One region of the [Clostridium] colinum genome, then DNA from elsewhere that is predicted to be linked to it. Evidence: a T-box and tRNA genes for the amino acid it is inferred to sense, from the RefSeq annotation. Region 1 holds a T-box; the other regions hold tRNA genes.

Region 1 (4,836 bases):
TAGGTAAAAATGTTAATAAGCTTAAGCATTTTTCTACATCGCTATCGGCAACATTTCTCCAATATTGATAAAATTCATAAGGAGTTGTTTTTTTAGGGTCAAGCCATACAGCACCTTTTTGTGTTTTACCCATTTTAATTCCTTCACTTGTTGTTAATAGCTTAAATGTAAGGCCATAGGCTTCTTTTTTATCCATACGCCTAATAAGTTCTACACCACCTATAATGTTTGACCATTGGTCGCTACCACCTAATTGCATTTTACAATTATATTTTCTGTTAAGCTCTAAAAAGTCATAGCTTTGCATAAGCATATAGTTAAATTCAAAAAATGATAAGCCTTTTTCCATTCTACTTTTAAAACATTCGGCAGTTAACATACGGTTTACAGAAAAGTGGACACCCACATCACGTATAAAATCTATATAATTTAAATTTTTAAGCCAATCTGCATTATTTACTATAAGGGCTTTATCTTCACCAAATTCTATAAAGCGTGATAGTTGTTGTTTAAAACAATTTACATTATGCTCTATTGTATCTAAAGTCATCATCTGACGCATATCTGTTCTATGAGAAGGGTCACCAACCATACCAGTGCCACCGCCAACAAGTGCAATAGGTCTATGACCTGCTTTTTGCATATGGCTCATTGCCATAACTGTTAAAAAGTGTCCAGCTGTTAGGCTATCTGCTGTTGGGTCAAAGCCAATATAAAAAGTTACACTTTCTTCGCCTAAAAGCTTTCTAACTTCATCTTCGTTTGTGCATTGCTCTATAAATCCTCTTTCTTTTAAAATATCATATACGTTTTTAGACATAATAATCATTCCTTTCTTTATTTATTAAAAAGAATAAAGTTTAATAAAAAACGGATATTCAAGCCCAAAGGACGAGAATACCCGTGTTACCACCTTAATTTATAATGTAAAACATTACCTCAAAAGCCTATAAAGGAGCAAACCTTAAATATTCAAAAGGTGTAGGTTCTTTTGTTTGTGCTATTAGCCTTTCACCAACCGGCTAACTCTCTTAGTTGTAACCAAACAAAGCTTTATCCTTTATCATCATATTTATAATATAAAATTTTAAATATTGTAACATATAAATAACATAAATGCAAGTAAAACTTAAATATCTGTTGCAATATTTATTATTACATTTACGGCAGAAACCATAGACTCTATACAAATATATTCATAAGGGACATGGAAGTTATGACCACCAGTAAAAAGGTTAGGGCAAGGCAAGTTCATAAAAGAAAGTCTTGCACCATCTGTACCACCTCTTATAGGCTTTACATTTGTCTTTATACCAGCTTTTATTATAGCATTTTTAGCCTTTTCTATTATGTGTAAATTATCTTTTAAAATATCATACATATTAAAATAACTATCATTTATTTTTAGGTCTAAAAGATTATTATATTTTTCATTTAAGTGTGACACAATATTAGTTATTGTTTGTTTTTTATTTTCAAATTCTTCTTTATCAAAAGCACGGATAATAAAATGTAATTTAGTTTTTTCTACATTACCATTTATATCGGTAAGATGATAAAAACCTTCATAATCTTTAGTATTAGTTGGCGTTTCATCTGGTATCATAGATAGAAGTTCATTAGCTATAAGGGCAGAATTTATCATAATATTTGTAGCTTGACCTGGGTGTACATTTTTACCATTAAATAGTAATAGTTGCATCGGCGGCATTAAAATTTTCATAGTTTAATTCTCCAATGCCTCCACCATCTATTGTATAGGCAAAATCACAATCAAAATCTTTAACATTGAAATAATTAACGCCATTTCCTACTTCTTCATCTGGTGTAAAAGCCAATTTTATTTCACCATGTTCTATATGTGGGTTATTTTTTAAATATTCAAAAGCAGTTAATATTTCAGCTATACCTGCCTTGTCATCTGCTCCAAGAAGAGTAGTTCCATCAGTTGTAATAAGGTTTTTTCCAACATAAGATTTTAATGATGGAAAATCTTTTGGGGAAAGGACTATATTTTTTAGTATAATATTACTTCCATCATAATTTTTTATAAAATTAGGAGTTATATTTTTTCCACAATAGTCTGAACTTGTATCCATATGTGCTATAAAGCCTATTTTTGGCACAATTTTATTTGTATTAGACTTTAGTGTAGCAAAAACATAACCATTATCATCTATTTTTATATTTTCAAGGTTTAAATCTGCACATTTTTTAGCTAATATTTTAGCAAAATCTTTTTGAGACTGGGTAGAAGGGTATGTGTTGGACTGCATATTTGAAGTAGTATCAAATTTAATTAACGAACAAAAATTATTTATAACACTTTTTTCTATATCCATAATAAGCCTCCTTATTAAATATTTTTATTAATTATATGATTTTATAATTATAGCATTATAAAAATTTACTGTCTATAAATATATTTTTCTTAATTGTACATTGAATAATATTCTAAACATTTTAAGAAAAAATATTAAAAAATTTTAAAAATATTATTAAATTTATTATTAAAATTTAGTATACATAATAGGAAGAAAAAATATTAAAAATAATTTTAAAAAAAGTGTTGACATTTTTTGAAAAGTCTTATATAATAAATATTGTCCTTGAGGGAAAGAAAAGCCAACAAGGTTAAATAATTAAAATAATTAATATGGAGGATTACCCAAGTGGTTGAAGGGTCCGGTCTTGAAAACCGGCAGGTCGTGAGAGCGGCGCCAGGGTTCGAATCCCTGATCCTCCGTTATTTTTTTGACTACATATTCAAACATTGGGGAGAAGTACCCAAGTGGCTGAAGGGGCTCCCCTGGAAAGGGAGTAGATCGTTAATAGCGGTGCGTGGGTTCAAATCCCACCTTCTCCGTCAGCTAATATTAAACAACTTTAAAAAATAATAAAAAATGAAAAAAGTTGTTGACAAGGTTGAAGAAATATGATATTATAAGCAAGTCGCTAAAGACAAGCTTAAAAATTGAACATTGAAAACTAAATAATCAAAAAGTGAATTAGACAACCCGAAAAATTCAAGTGAGAAAAAACACTAAAAAAGAGAAAAAGTCAGAGTAATCTGAGCGAATTAAACTTAAAGTTTAAAGAATTAAAATGAGAGTTTGATCCTGGCTCAGGATGAACGCTGGCGGCGTGCCTAACACATGCAAGTCGAGCGGAGTTTTATGGGAGCTTGCTTTTATAAAATTTAGCGGCGGACGGGTGAGTAACGCGTGGGTAACCTGCCCTATACACAGGGATAACATTGAGAAATTGATGCTAATACCTGATAAGCCAACAAGTAGGCATCTGCAAGTTGGAAAAACTGAGGTGGTATAGGAGGGGCCCGCGTCTGATTAGCTAGTTGGTGGGGTAAAGGCCTACCAAGGCGACGATCAGTAGCCGACCTGAGAGGGTGATCGGCCACATTGGAACTGAGACACGGTCCAAACTCCTACGGGAGGCAGCAGTGGGGAATATTGCACAATGGGGGGAACCCTGATGCAGCAACGCCGCGTGAAGGAAGAAGTATTTCGGTATGTAAACTTCTATCGACAGGGAAGAAATAAATGACGGTACCTGAATAAGAAGCACCGGCTAAATACGTGCCAGCAGCCGCGGTAATACGTATGGTGCAAGCGTTATCCGGATTTACTGGGTGTAAAGGGTGAGTAGGCGGTTATGCAAGTCATATGTGAAATTCTGGGGCTCAACCTCAGGGCTGCATAAGAAACTGTGTAACTAGAGTACAGGAGAGGTAAGCGGAATTCCTAGTGTAGCGGTGAAATGCGTAGATATTAGGAAGAACACCGGTGGCGAAGGCGGCTTACTGGACTGAAACTGACGCTGAGTCACGAAAGCGTGGGGAGCGAACAGGATTAGATACCCTGGTAGTCCACGCCGTAAACGATGAGTGCTAGGTGTTGGGAAGAGATTCTCGGTGCCGCAGCAAACGCAATAAGCACTCCACCTGGGGAGTACGACCGCAAGGTTGAAACTCAAAGGAATTGACGGGGACCCGCACAAGCGGTGGAGCATGTGGTTTAATTCGAAGCAACGCGAAGAACCTTACCTAAACTTGACATCCCGATGACAATCTGTGTAATGCAGACTTTCTTCGGAACATCGGTGACAGGTGGTGCATGGTTGTCGTCAGCTCGTGTCGTGAGATGTTGGGTTAAGTCCCGCAACGAGCGCAACCCCTATTCTTAGTAGCCAGCAATTCGGATGGGCACTCTAGGGAGACTGCCGTGGATAACACGGAGGAAGGTGGGGATGACGTCAAATCATCATGCCCCTTATGTTTAGGGCTACACACGTGCTACAATGGCTGTAACAAAGTGAAGCAAGATAGTGATATGGAGCAAAGCACAAAAAAGCAGTCCCAGTTCGGATTGTAGTCTGCAACTCGACTACATGAAGTTGGAATCGCTAGTAATCGCGAATCAGAATGTCGCGGTGAATACGTTCCCGGGTCTTGTACACACCGCCCGTCACACCATGGGAGTTGGAAGCGCCCGAAGCCTGTGACCTAACCGCAAGGGAGGAGCAGTCGAAGGTGAAGCCAGTGACTGGGGTGAAGTCGTAACAAGGTAGCCGTATCGGAAGGTGCGGCTGGATCACCTCCTTTCTAAGGAAAAAGGGAAGCTAATTCATTGATTATTTAGTTTTGAGTGTTTAAAACGTATTAATTTTACAAAGTAAAATTATATACACACTCACATATATTGTACATTGAAAATTAAATAACAAACACAACGCGATAAAGTTTGAGAAAACGATATCGTGAGCCAGACAAAAATATTTAAGAGGTAAAAGCAAGAAATAAAAGTTTTTCCGAAAAAG
Region 2 (4,836 bases), 400 kb from region 1:
CAAATATTATCAAATTACTTTTAAATATATAAATTTTGGTAATATAATTAATAATATATCATATTTACAATTTTTATCCATATAATTTTCTCCTATATTTTGAATAAAATATCCCATAAATGTTCAAATACTCAATTTGGATAGTATACTTACTAACATATGTATATTATCTTTACAAACTTATGCTTCTATTACTTCTACATCTTTTTATTTCGGGATATCCCATATATATTTTACAACAGGAGGTTATTTTTTCTACTTATAGGCACAGCCTTTTTGGAACCATCTGTAGAACAGATGGTATTCTGTGTACAATCAAAACCACCCGTTTAACGGGTGGTAAGCCCTATAAGGGCTTTTTTTTGTTGTAAGCCTCTAAAGAGGCACTGAATGGTCTGACAATTACATTACTATTTCTTGGCTGCCACTAAAAGTGGCTATTTTTTTGCCTACTTACTCTGGATACCCATAAATGGGTCTATATATTCTTTTAAACTTATTTGGTCATTTACTATATCTTCTTCTAATTGATTTTTTATGTATTCTTTTATTGCATTTTGATTTCTACATACTGTATCTACATAATATCCTCTACACCAAAAATGGCTATTCCCATATTTATACTTTAAGTTTGCATGCCTATCAAATATCATTAAGCTACTTTTACTTTTTAAATATCCCATAAATTGTGAGACACTTAAATATGGTGGTATTTCTACTAACATATGTATATGGTCTTTACAAGCTTCTGCCTCTATTATTTTAACCCCTTTCATTTCACAAAGCATTCTTAATATTTTTTCTATATCTGCTTTTATCTTTCCATATATTTCTTGTCTCCTATATTTTGGTGCAAATACTATATGATATTTGCATCTCCATTTAGAACGTAATAAACTATTTATGTCTTTCATCACAAAACCTCCTATGATTTTATTTTTGGTTGCCAGACCAATTATATTCTATCATAGGAGGTTTTTACTTTTCTATAAGAGTTTTTACCTACCACCAGCTATGCTGGTGGTTTAATCAAGCCTATTCGGCGACAAAAAAACGGTAAAGTTATTTGTAACTTTACCGTTTAATTAAAATAGTTGCGGGAGCCGGATTTGAACCGACGACCTTCGGGTTATGAGCCCGACGAGCTACCAGGCTGCTCCATCCCGCGTCATTATAAGTTTTTAGTGTTAAAGTGGGTGGAGAAGGATTCGAACCTTCGAAAGACTAGCTAACAGATTTACAGTCTGCCCCCTTTGGCCACTCGGGAATCCACCCTTATTAAGAAATCAAAGCCGATGAAGGGACTCGAACCCCCAACCTGCTGATTACAAGTCAGCTGCTCTGCCAATTGAGCCACATCGGCTTATTTAATACGGCAACCACTTACTTTCCCAGGCGGTCCCCCACCAAGTATCATCAGCCGTTTAGGTCTTAACCTTCGTGTTCGGTATGGGAACGGGTGTTTCCCCTAAACGCATCATCACCGTAAATTTTTAGAGTTTATACTCTCAAAACTGATAGAAAACACAAACCAAACTAAAAGAATTAAACAAAATCATTGGACAAGCACTCGACCATTAGTACCTATCAGCTAAATACGTTACCGTACTTACACCTTAGGCCTATCAACCTCGTCGTCTTCAAGGGGTCTTACTTGCACTAGGCAATGGAAATCTAGTCTTGAGGTTGGCTTCACGCTTAGATGCCTTCAGCGTTTATCCTTTCCAAACTTGGCTACTCTGCCGTGGCATTGGTTACCAACAGATACACCAGCGGTTCGTCCATCCCGGTCCTCTCGTACTAAGGACAGCTCCTCTCAAATTTCCTACGCCCACAACGGATAGGGACCGAACTGTCTCACGACGTTCTGAACCCAGCTCGCGTACCGCTTTAATGGGCGAACAGCCCAACCCTTGGGACCTACTTCAGCCCCAGGATGCGATGAGCCGACATCGAGGTGCCAAACCTCCCCGTCGATGTGAACTCTTGGGGGAGATAAGCCTGTTATCCCCAGGGTAGCTTTTATCCGTTAAGCGATGGCACTCCCACTTGTTACCACCGGATCACTAAGTCCTACTTTCGTACCTGCTCGAACCGTCGCTCTCGCAGTCAAGCCTTCTTCTGCCTTTACACTCTTTGAATGGTTTCCAATCATTCTGAGAAGACCTTTGAGCGCCTCCGTTACTCTTTCGGAGGCGACCGCCCCAGTCAAACTGCCCGCCTAACAATGTCCCTCTTCTGGATCACAGAAGCAGGTTAGAAATCCAATACTACAAGAGAGGTATCCCAACATCGACTCCACCAATACTGGCGTACTGGCTTCTCAGTCTCCCTCCTATCCTGTACATGTAATACCGAATCCCAATATTAAGCTGCAGTAAAGCTCCATGGGGTCTTTCCGTCCTGTTGCGGGTAACCAGTATCTTCACTGGTTCTTCAATTTCACCGGGCGTGTTGTCGAGACAGTGCTCAAATCGTTACACCTTTCGTGCGGGTCAGAACTTACCTGACAAGGAATTTCGCTACCTTAGGACCGTTATAGTTACGGCCGCCGTTTACTGGGGCTTGAATTCAAAGCTTCGGATTGCTCCTAACCTCTCCTTTTGACCTTCCAGCACCGGGCAGGTGTCAGCCCCTATACTTCACCTTTCGGTTTAGCAGAGACCTGTGTTTTTGCTAAACAGTCGCTTGAGCCTCTTCTCTGTGGCCTACTCTCGTAGGCTCCCCTTCTCCCTAAGTTACGGGGTCATTTTGCCGAGTTCCTTAACAACACTTCTCCCGTCGGTCTGTGGATTTTCTCCTCGTCTACCTGTGTCGGTTTGCGGTACGGGTACTAATAACACTATAGCGGCTTTTCTTGACAGTGTGGATTCAGAAACTTCGCTACTTTTCTTCACTCCCTATCACACTTCACCTTTAGATATGTGATTTGCATCATATCCACAGCTTTGTGCTTAGCCGAGTATTTCCTTTCCTCGGTTTTCCTATCCTCCTGTGTCCCCACAGTTCTGATTATTAGTAGTACAGGAATTTAAACCTGTTATCCATCGACTACGTCTTTCGACCTCGCCTTAGGTCCCGACTTACCCAGAGCAGATCAGCTTTACTCTGGAAACCTTAGACATTCGACCTATATGATTCTCACATATATCTCGCTACTCATTCCGGCATTCTCTCTTCTGCTTCGTCCACCATTCCTTTCAGTTTGGCTTCATCCTTGCAGATTGCTCCTCTACCAATTGTACATTCGTACAATTCCGTAGCTTCGGTGGTGTGTTTTAGCCCCGGACATTTTCGGCGCAAAAACTCTCGACTAGTGAGCTGTTACGCACTCTTTAAATGAGTGGCTGCTTCTAAGCCAACATCCTAGTTGTCTTCGAATTCTCACATCCTTTTCCACTTAACACACACTTTGGGACCTTAGCTGTCGGTCTGGGCTCTTTCCCTTTTGACTATGAAACTTATCTCACATAGTCTGACTCCTGTGCATCATCTTTCTGGCATTCTTAGTTTGATATGATTTGGTAACCCGCGAAGGCCCCGCACCAATTCAGTGCTTTACCTCCAGTAGATTAACACAAGGCTAGCCCTAAAGCTATTTCGAGGAGAACCAGCTATCTCCGGGTTCGATTGGAATTTCTCCGCTATCCACAAGTCATCTCAACCTTTTTCAACAGATACGAGTTCGGTCCTCCATTACCTTTTACGGTAACTTCAACCTGCTCATGGATAGGTCACCCGGTTTCGGGTCTACACCTACAAACTTGTCGCCCTTTTCAGACTTGGTTTCCCTTCGGCTTCTTAGCTTCTTACTAATTAACCTCGCTTGCAAATGTAACTCGCCGGACCGTTCTACAAAAAGTACGCAGTTGTTACTATTGTAACTCCCACTGTTTGTAAACAAAGGGTTTCAGGTTCTTTTTCACTCCTCCCGGGGTTCTTTTCACCTTTCCTTCACAGTACTATTTCACTATCGGTCATCAAGGAATATTTAGGCTTGGGGGGTGGTCCCCCCGGCTTCCCACAGGGTTTCTCGTGTCCCGTGGTACTCTGGATTCTGCCTCCTGACTCCAAATTTCGTCTACTGGACTTTCACCTTCTTTGGTTTGCTTTCCCAAAACAATTCGACTATTCTTTGTCAATGGATTATGCAGTCCTCAACCCCGACAAGCACGCTCGTCGGTTTGGCCTTCTTCCCTTTCGCTCGCCGCTACTTAGGAAATCGATTTTTCTTTCTCTTCCTGTTGCTACTTAGATGTTTCAGTTCACAACGTTCCCCCTACATACCTATTTATTCAGTATGCAGTAACAGAGCTTTTCTCTGCTAGGTTTCCCCATTCGGATATCCACGAGTCGCTGACTGTTTGCGTCTCATCGTGGCTTTTCGCAGCTTTCTACGTCCTTCTTCGGTTCTTGATGCCAAGGCATTCACCCTTTGCTCTTATTAGCTTGACCTTTCGGTTTCTTTATTTATTCACCGAGATATTGTTTAAATCTTTTTTCGGAAAAACTTTTATTTCTTGCTTTTACCTCTTAAACATTTTTGTCTGGCTCACGATATCGTTTTCTCAAACTTTATCGCGTTGTGTTTTCTATTCAGTTTTCAAAGTACAAATTTACATAACCTTTTTACAAAGATTAATAATAATTGGTAACTTTCGTTACCGAGTGGAGATGACGAGATTCGAACTCGTGACCCCTTGCTTGCAAGGCAAGTGCTCTCCCAACTGAGCTACACCCCCATATTATATTTTAAACATTATTAAAATTTCTTACCAGTGGGCTTAAATGGACTCGAACCATCGACCTCACGCTTATCAGGCGTGCGCTCTAACC
Region 3 (4,836 bases), 590 kb from region 1:
TATGTGTAATAAATACTTGATTTAACCCATTAAAATCATTCCAAGCTAAAACTTTAGAATCATTTTCATAAGATTTTATTTGATAAGCTTGTTCATTTTCGTCATACTTAATTTCCCATTTTTGATTTTCTCCACCATTATAAGTCCAAAATGTAAAATAGTCTTCTGTTAATAAATTACGGTCTAAAACAGCATTTTCTGAATTTTTTAAACTAATAAAATAGTTTCCATTTTCTATTTTTTTAATATTTAAATTTATAATAGCTTGAATCAATCTCTCTCCTGGAAAATCTGCTGCTACAATACCAGTATAAGTTAAATTTTCCTTTTTAATTAAATCTGCAAATAAAGTGTTAGTTCCTTCAAATGAAATGGTAGCAAGCGCTCCAACTCGATTAAAACGTGGAAAATCTGGATAATGACCATTAAATGCTGGTGTTGTTAAACCTGTTGATAAATGTGGTGAATTTGTCTGTGGTCTAGCATGTCCACTAGCAACAAAATAAGGAAATACTCCTCCAGATGCACTTAAATAATTAATACTTAATGTTGAATTTGAATTATTATTAATATCTAAAGCAAATTTTTTAATTTTTTCCGATTTTGAATATAATTCCCAATTTGTATTTAAGTGATATACATCTTGTACAGAAATATCTCTATAATTAATTCCGTAATAATTTAATGATAATACATCACTTAAAATAACTACTTTTCCTCTTACCTCATCTAAAGTAGGATTTTCTGTATCTCTATCTTCTTTTTTCCAAAATAAATTATTATATTTACTATAATACTTACTAAATATTTGAAGCATTTTTTCATCACTTGAACTACTTTGTTCTTGTTTAATACGCATAAATACACTCTCAGATGGATATTCATTTAAAAATTTATGTAATTCATCTAATACATAATCAAAACTAAATCCCAAATATACTGGTCCATGATGTAATACAAAATTGTTATTTCCATTATCTTTTACGCGTATATCTATATATCGTATACCACTTTCTAGTTGTTGTCTTAAATTCATTGTTTGTGTTCTTGTATTATCAATAGCAGATAAATCACTACGATAAGCCATACTGTCATGTGTTCCTGGAATAGACAGTTCACTAATTTTCATATTCCCATCAACATATTTCATCCAATCAGAATTATTTTTTGTAATATAAGTTTCATGCCAATATGCAGTGTCATAATGTGCCATAGCCATTTGTGGCATAGAAAAAATCATAATTCCTATAAATAATGTTAAAAATATTCTTCTCATAAATTTCTCCTACCTCTTTATATTTTTATTATTTATAAATTTAATTTACATATAAATTTTAAATAATTAGTTATTTTAGCATAAAATAAAATTTTTGATATAATAATATATTTTATTAATTTTAATACTAAAATTTTAAATATATTAGATAGGTATATTAAAATTTATATAACTATACGTTACCAGCATATTAAATAAATTATATTAATATTCTTATATAATTTTTATTAAAGTAAAAATATTTATAAGAAATTATTAATATTATAAATTTATATGTTGTTTATAATATATTGATAAAAAATATTTAATATATCTAGTCTTAAATATAATAACTATATTTAACATTTTATACACTGAAAATATTTAAAATATAATTTTTATTATCAAAAATTTTAATGACAAAATAAACTTTATTTCCAAAATATGTAAATTAATTTTATAATATCATTTATTTTATATAAATGTCAATAAAAATATTTATTTGTAAATAATTATATCTTAAATATTATTTGTTTTATTTTAAAGATAAATTTTGATTATAATCCATTATTTCTAAATCCTCTCTTGTATATTTAAAAACTAAATTTCCTTCTGGTAAAACTTTAAACTTTCCTTCTATTAAAAATGTAACTGTTTGGATATCTTCAAACTGAAAACACGTATGTAATATTTGTCTTATAAGATTTATTTCATAATGATTACCACCATAATTTTGAAAATTATTATTAAAATTTATAAATAAATCTTTATTTATTATTTTTACATTTAAAACTTTTGCTCCTTTTGGTATATAATTCATATTATCTTGACTATTATAAAAATATGTTTCTAATATTAGTTTTATTTTATATTCGTCCATAAATCCTCCTAATATGATATATTCTTCAAATGTTAATTTTTCTTCAAACGTATTTTCTAAATAATAAATTTTATAAAGCTCTTGTCCATTTACTACTATACTACTATTTAAAATATATGATATTAAAAAAAATATATAACAACTCTTTTTCATATAAATCACCTCATATTTATTGTATTTTATTAGATATATCTATTCAATATATTTTAAATACAAAATTATTGGTAAAATATATAATATAGTTTATAAATTTACATTTTAAAAAAAATTTAACTTAATTTTGACTTATGAATATAAAATAAAATTAAGTTTAATTTATAAAATTTTATAATAAAAAAAGATTGTATACTATTTAATTTTTATCACTATAAATACTATACAATCTTTTAATCTTATTTATTTATATAGGTTGTTTATCAAAATTGGTAATAAATTTTTTAAATTTATAAATATAACTAAACTATAATTTAATTTATAAGTATCTAAGTATTTTATTTATATATTTATTATAAAAATATATATACAATTTATGACTTTTTAGTAGTAATTTTTTAGTTTTTCTAATTTCTTTAGGTATAACTATTCTACCCAAGTCATCAACTTTTCTTCTAATACCTATATTCATTACTATTATTACTTATTAATAAAATTGCACAATAAAAAAAGTTGTATATTTTATTTAATAATATCTAAAAAATAATTATCACTAAATAAAACATACAACTTTTTCAAATATATACAAATATGTATGCGAAAGGATTCGAACCCTCGACCTTCTGATCCGTAGTCAGACGCTCTATCCAACTGAGCTACGCATACATAAAATATGCCCGAGACCGGAATCGAACCGGTACGGGATTTAACTCCCGCAGGATTTTAAGTCCTGTGCGTCTGCCAGTTCCGCCACTCGGGCACATACAGTGCCTATTATAGACATTGGGTGGTGGAGGATTCGAACCTCCGAAAGATTAACTAACAGATTTACAGTCTGCCCCCTTTGGCCACTCGGGAAACCACCCATATAATAATATAATTAAACACTCAAAACTAAATAATCAATGAATTAGCTTCCCTTTTTCCTTAGAAAGGAGGTGATCCAGCCGCACCTTCCGATACGGCTACCTTGTTACGACTTCACCCCAGTCACTGGCTTCACCTTCGACTGCTCCTCCCTTGCGGTTAGGTCACAGGCTTCGGGCGCTTCCAACTCCCATGGTGTGACGGGCGGTGTGTACAAGACCCGGGAACGTATTCACCGCGACATTCTGATTCGCGATTACTAGCGATTCCAACTTCATGTAGTCGAGTTGCAGACTACAATCCGAACTGGGACTGCTTTTTTGTGCTTTGCTCCATATCACTATCTTGCTTCACTTTGTTACAGCCATTGTAGCACGTGTGTAGCCCTAAACATAAGGGGCATGATGATTTGACGTCATCCCCACCTTCCTCCGTGTTATCCACGGCAGTCTCCCTAGAGTGCCCATCCGAATTGCTGGCTACTAAGAATAGGGGTTGCGCTCGTTGCGGGACTTAACCCAACATCTCACGACACGAGCTGACGACAACCATGCACCACCTGTCACCGATGTTCCGAAGAAAGTCTGCATTACACAGATTGTCATCGGGATGTCAAGTTTAGGTAAGGTTCTTCGCGTTGCTTCGAATTAAACCACATGCTCCACCGCTTGTGCGGGTCCCCGTCAATTCCTTTGAGTTTCAACCTTGCGGTCGTACTCCCCAGGTGGAGTGCTTATTGCGTTTGCTGCGGCACCGAGAATCTCTTCCCAACACCTAGCACTCATCGTTTACGGCGTGGACTACCAGGGTATCTAATCCTGTTCGCTCCCCACGCTTTCGTGACTCAGCGTCAGTTTCAGTCCAGTAAGCCGCCTTCGCCACCGGTGTTCTTCCTAATATCTACGCATTTCACCGCTACACTAGGAATTCCGCTTACCTCTCCTGTACTCTAGTTACACAGTTTCTTATGCAGCCCTGAGGTTGAGCCCCAGAATTTCACATATGACTTGCATAACCGCCTACTCACCCTTTACACCCAGTAAATCCGGATAACGCTTGCACCATACGTATTACCGCGGCTGCTGGCACGTATTTAGCCGGTGCTTCTTATTCAGGTACCGTCATTTATTTCTTCCCTGTCGATAGAAGTTTACATACCGAAATACTTCTTCCTTCACGCGGCGTTGCTGCATCAGGGTTCCCCCCATTGTGCAATATTCCCCACTGCTGCCTCCCGTAGGAGTTTGGACCGTGTCTCAGTTCCAATGTGGCCGATCACCCTCTCAGGTCGGCTACTGATCGTCGCCTTGGTAGGCCTTTACCCCACCAACTAGCTAATCATACGCGGGCCCCTCCTATACCACCTCAGTTTTTCCAACTTGTAGATGCCTACTTGTTGGCTTATCAGGTATTAGCATCAATTTCTCAATGTTATCCCTGTGTATAGGGCAGGTTACCCACGCGTTACTCACCCGTCCGCCGCTAAGTTTTATAAAAGCAAGCTCCCATAAAACTCCGCTCGACTTGCATGTGTTAGGCACGCCGCCAGCGTTCATCCTGAGCCAGGATCAAACTCTCATTTTAATTCCTTAAACTTTAAGTTTAATTCGCTCAGATTACTCTGACTTTTTCCTCTTTTTTAGTGTTTTTTCTCACTTGAATTTTTCGGGTTGTCTAATTC

Evidence for each region. The T-box of region 1 lies ahead of tyrS (tyrosine--tRNA ligase). A T-box ahead of a tRNA ligase gene usually reads a tRNA of that ligase, here a tRNA-Tyr.
Region 2: it encodes a tRNA-Tyr, which carries the amino acid that the T-box ahead of tyrS (tyrosine--tRNA ligase) is inferred to sense. The anticodon was not compared.
Region 3: it encodes a tRNA-Tyr, which carries the amino acid that the T-box ahead of tyrS (tyrosine--tRNA ligase) is inferred to sense. The anticodon was not compared.

Annotation. Positions count from the first base shown of each region.
Region 1 covers NZ_OW712331.1:134,744-139,579, forward strand. Annotated here, with positions in the region: gene tyrS (tyrosine--tRNA ligase) at 1-820, opposite strand, end outside; T-box leader at 885-1,076, opposite strand; gene NBW53_RS10095 (peptidase dimerization domain-containing protein) at 1,130-1,723, opposite strand; gene pepT (tripeptide aminopeptidase PepT) at 1,683-2,342, opposite strand; tRNA gene NBW53_RS00635 (tRNA-Ser) at 2,659-2,746, shown strand; tRNA gene NBW53_RS00640 (tRNA-Ser) at 2,778-2,866, shown strand; rRNA gene NBW53_RS00645 (16S ribosomal RNA) at 3,102-4,621, shown strand.
Region 2 covers NZ_OW712331.1:1,771,950-1,776,785, forward strand. Annotated here, with positions in the region: gene tnpA (IS200/IS605 family transposase) at 450-914, opposite strand; tRNA gene NBW53_RS08595 (tRNA-Met) at 1,095-1,168, opposite strand; tRNA gene NBW53_RS08600 (tRNA-Tyr) at 1,194-1,275, opposite strand; tRNA gene NBW53_RS08605 (tRNA-Thr) at 1,291-1,363, opposite strand; rRNA gene rrf (5S ribosomal RNA) at 1,371-1,488, opposite strand; rRNA gene NBW53_RS08615 (23S ribosomal RNA) at 1,559-4,455, opposite strand; tRNA gene NBW53_RS08620 (tRNA-Ala) at 4,670-4,742, opposite strand; tRNA gene NBW53_RS08625 (tRNA-Ile) at 4,780-4,836, opposite strand, start outside.
Region 3 covers NZ_OW712331.1:720,453-725,288, reverse strand. Annotated here, with positions in the region: gene NBW53_RS03510 (phosphatidylinositol-specific phospholipase C domain-containing protein) at 1-1,276, opposite strand, end outside; gene NBW53_RS03505 (GerMN domain-containing protein) at 1,791-2,288, opposite strand; tRNA gene NBW53_RS03500 (tRNA-Arg) at 2,881-2,954, opposite strand; tRNA gene NBW53_RS03495 (tRNA-Leu) at 2,963-3,048, opposite strand; tRNA gene NBW53_RS03490 (tRNA-Tyr) at 3,073-3,154, opposite strand; rRNA gene NBW53_RS03485 (16S ribosomal RNA) at 3,220-4,739, opposite strand.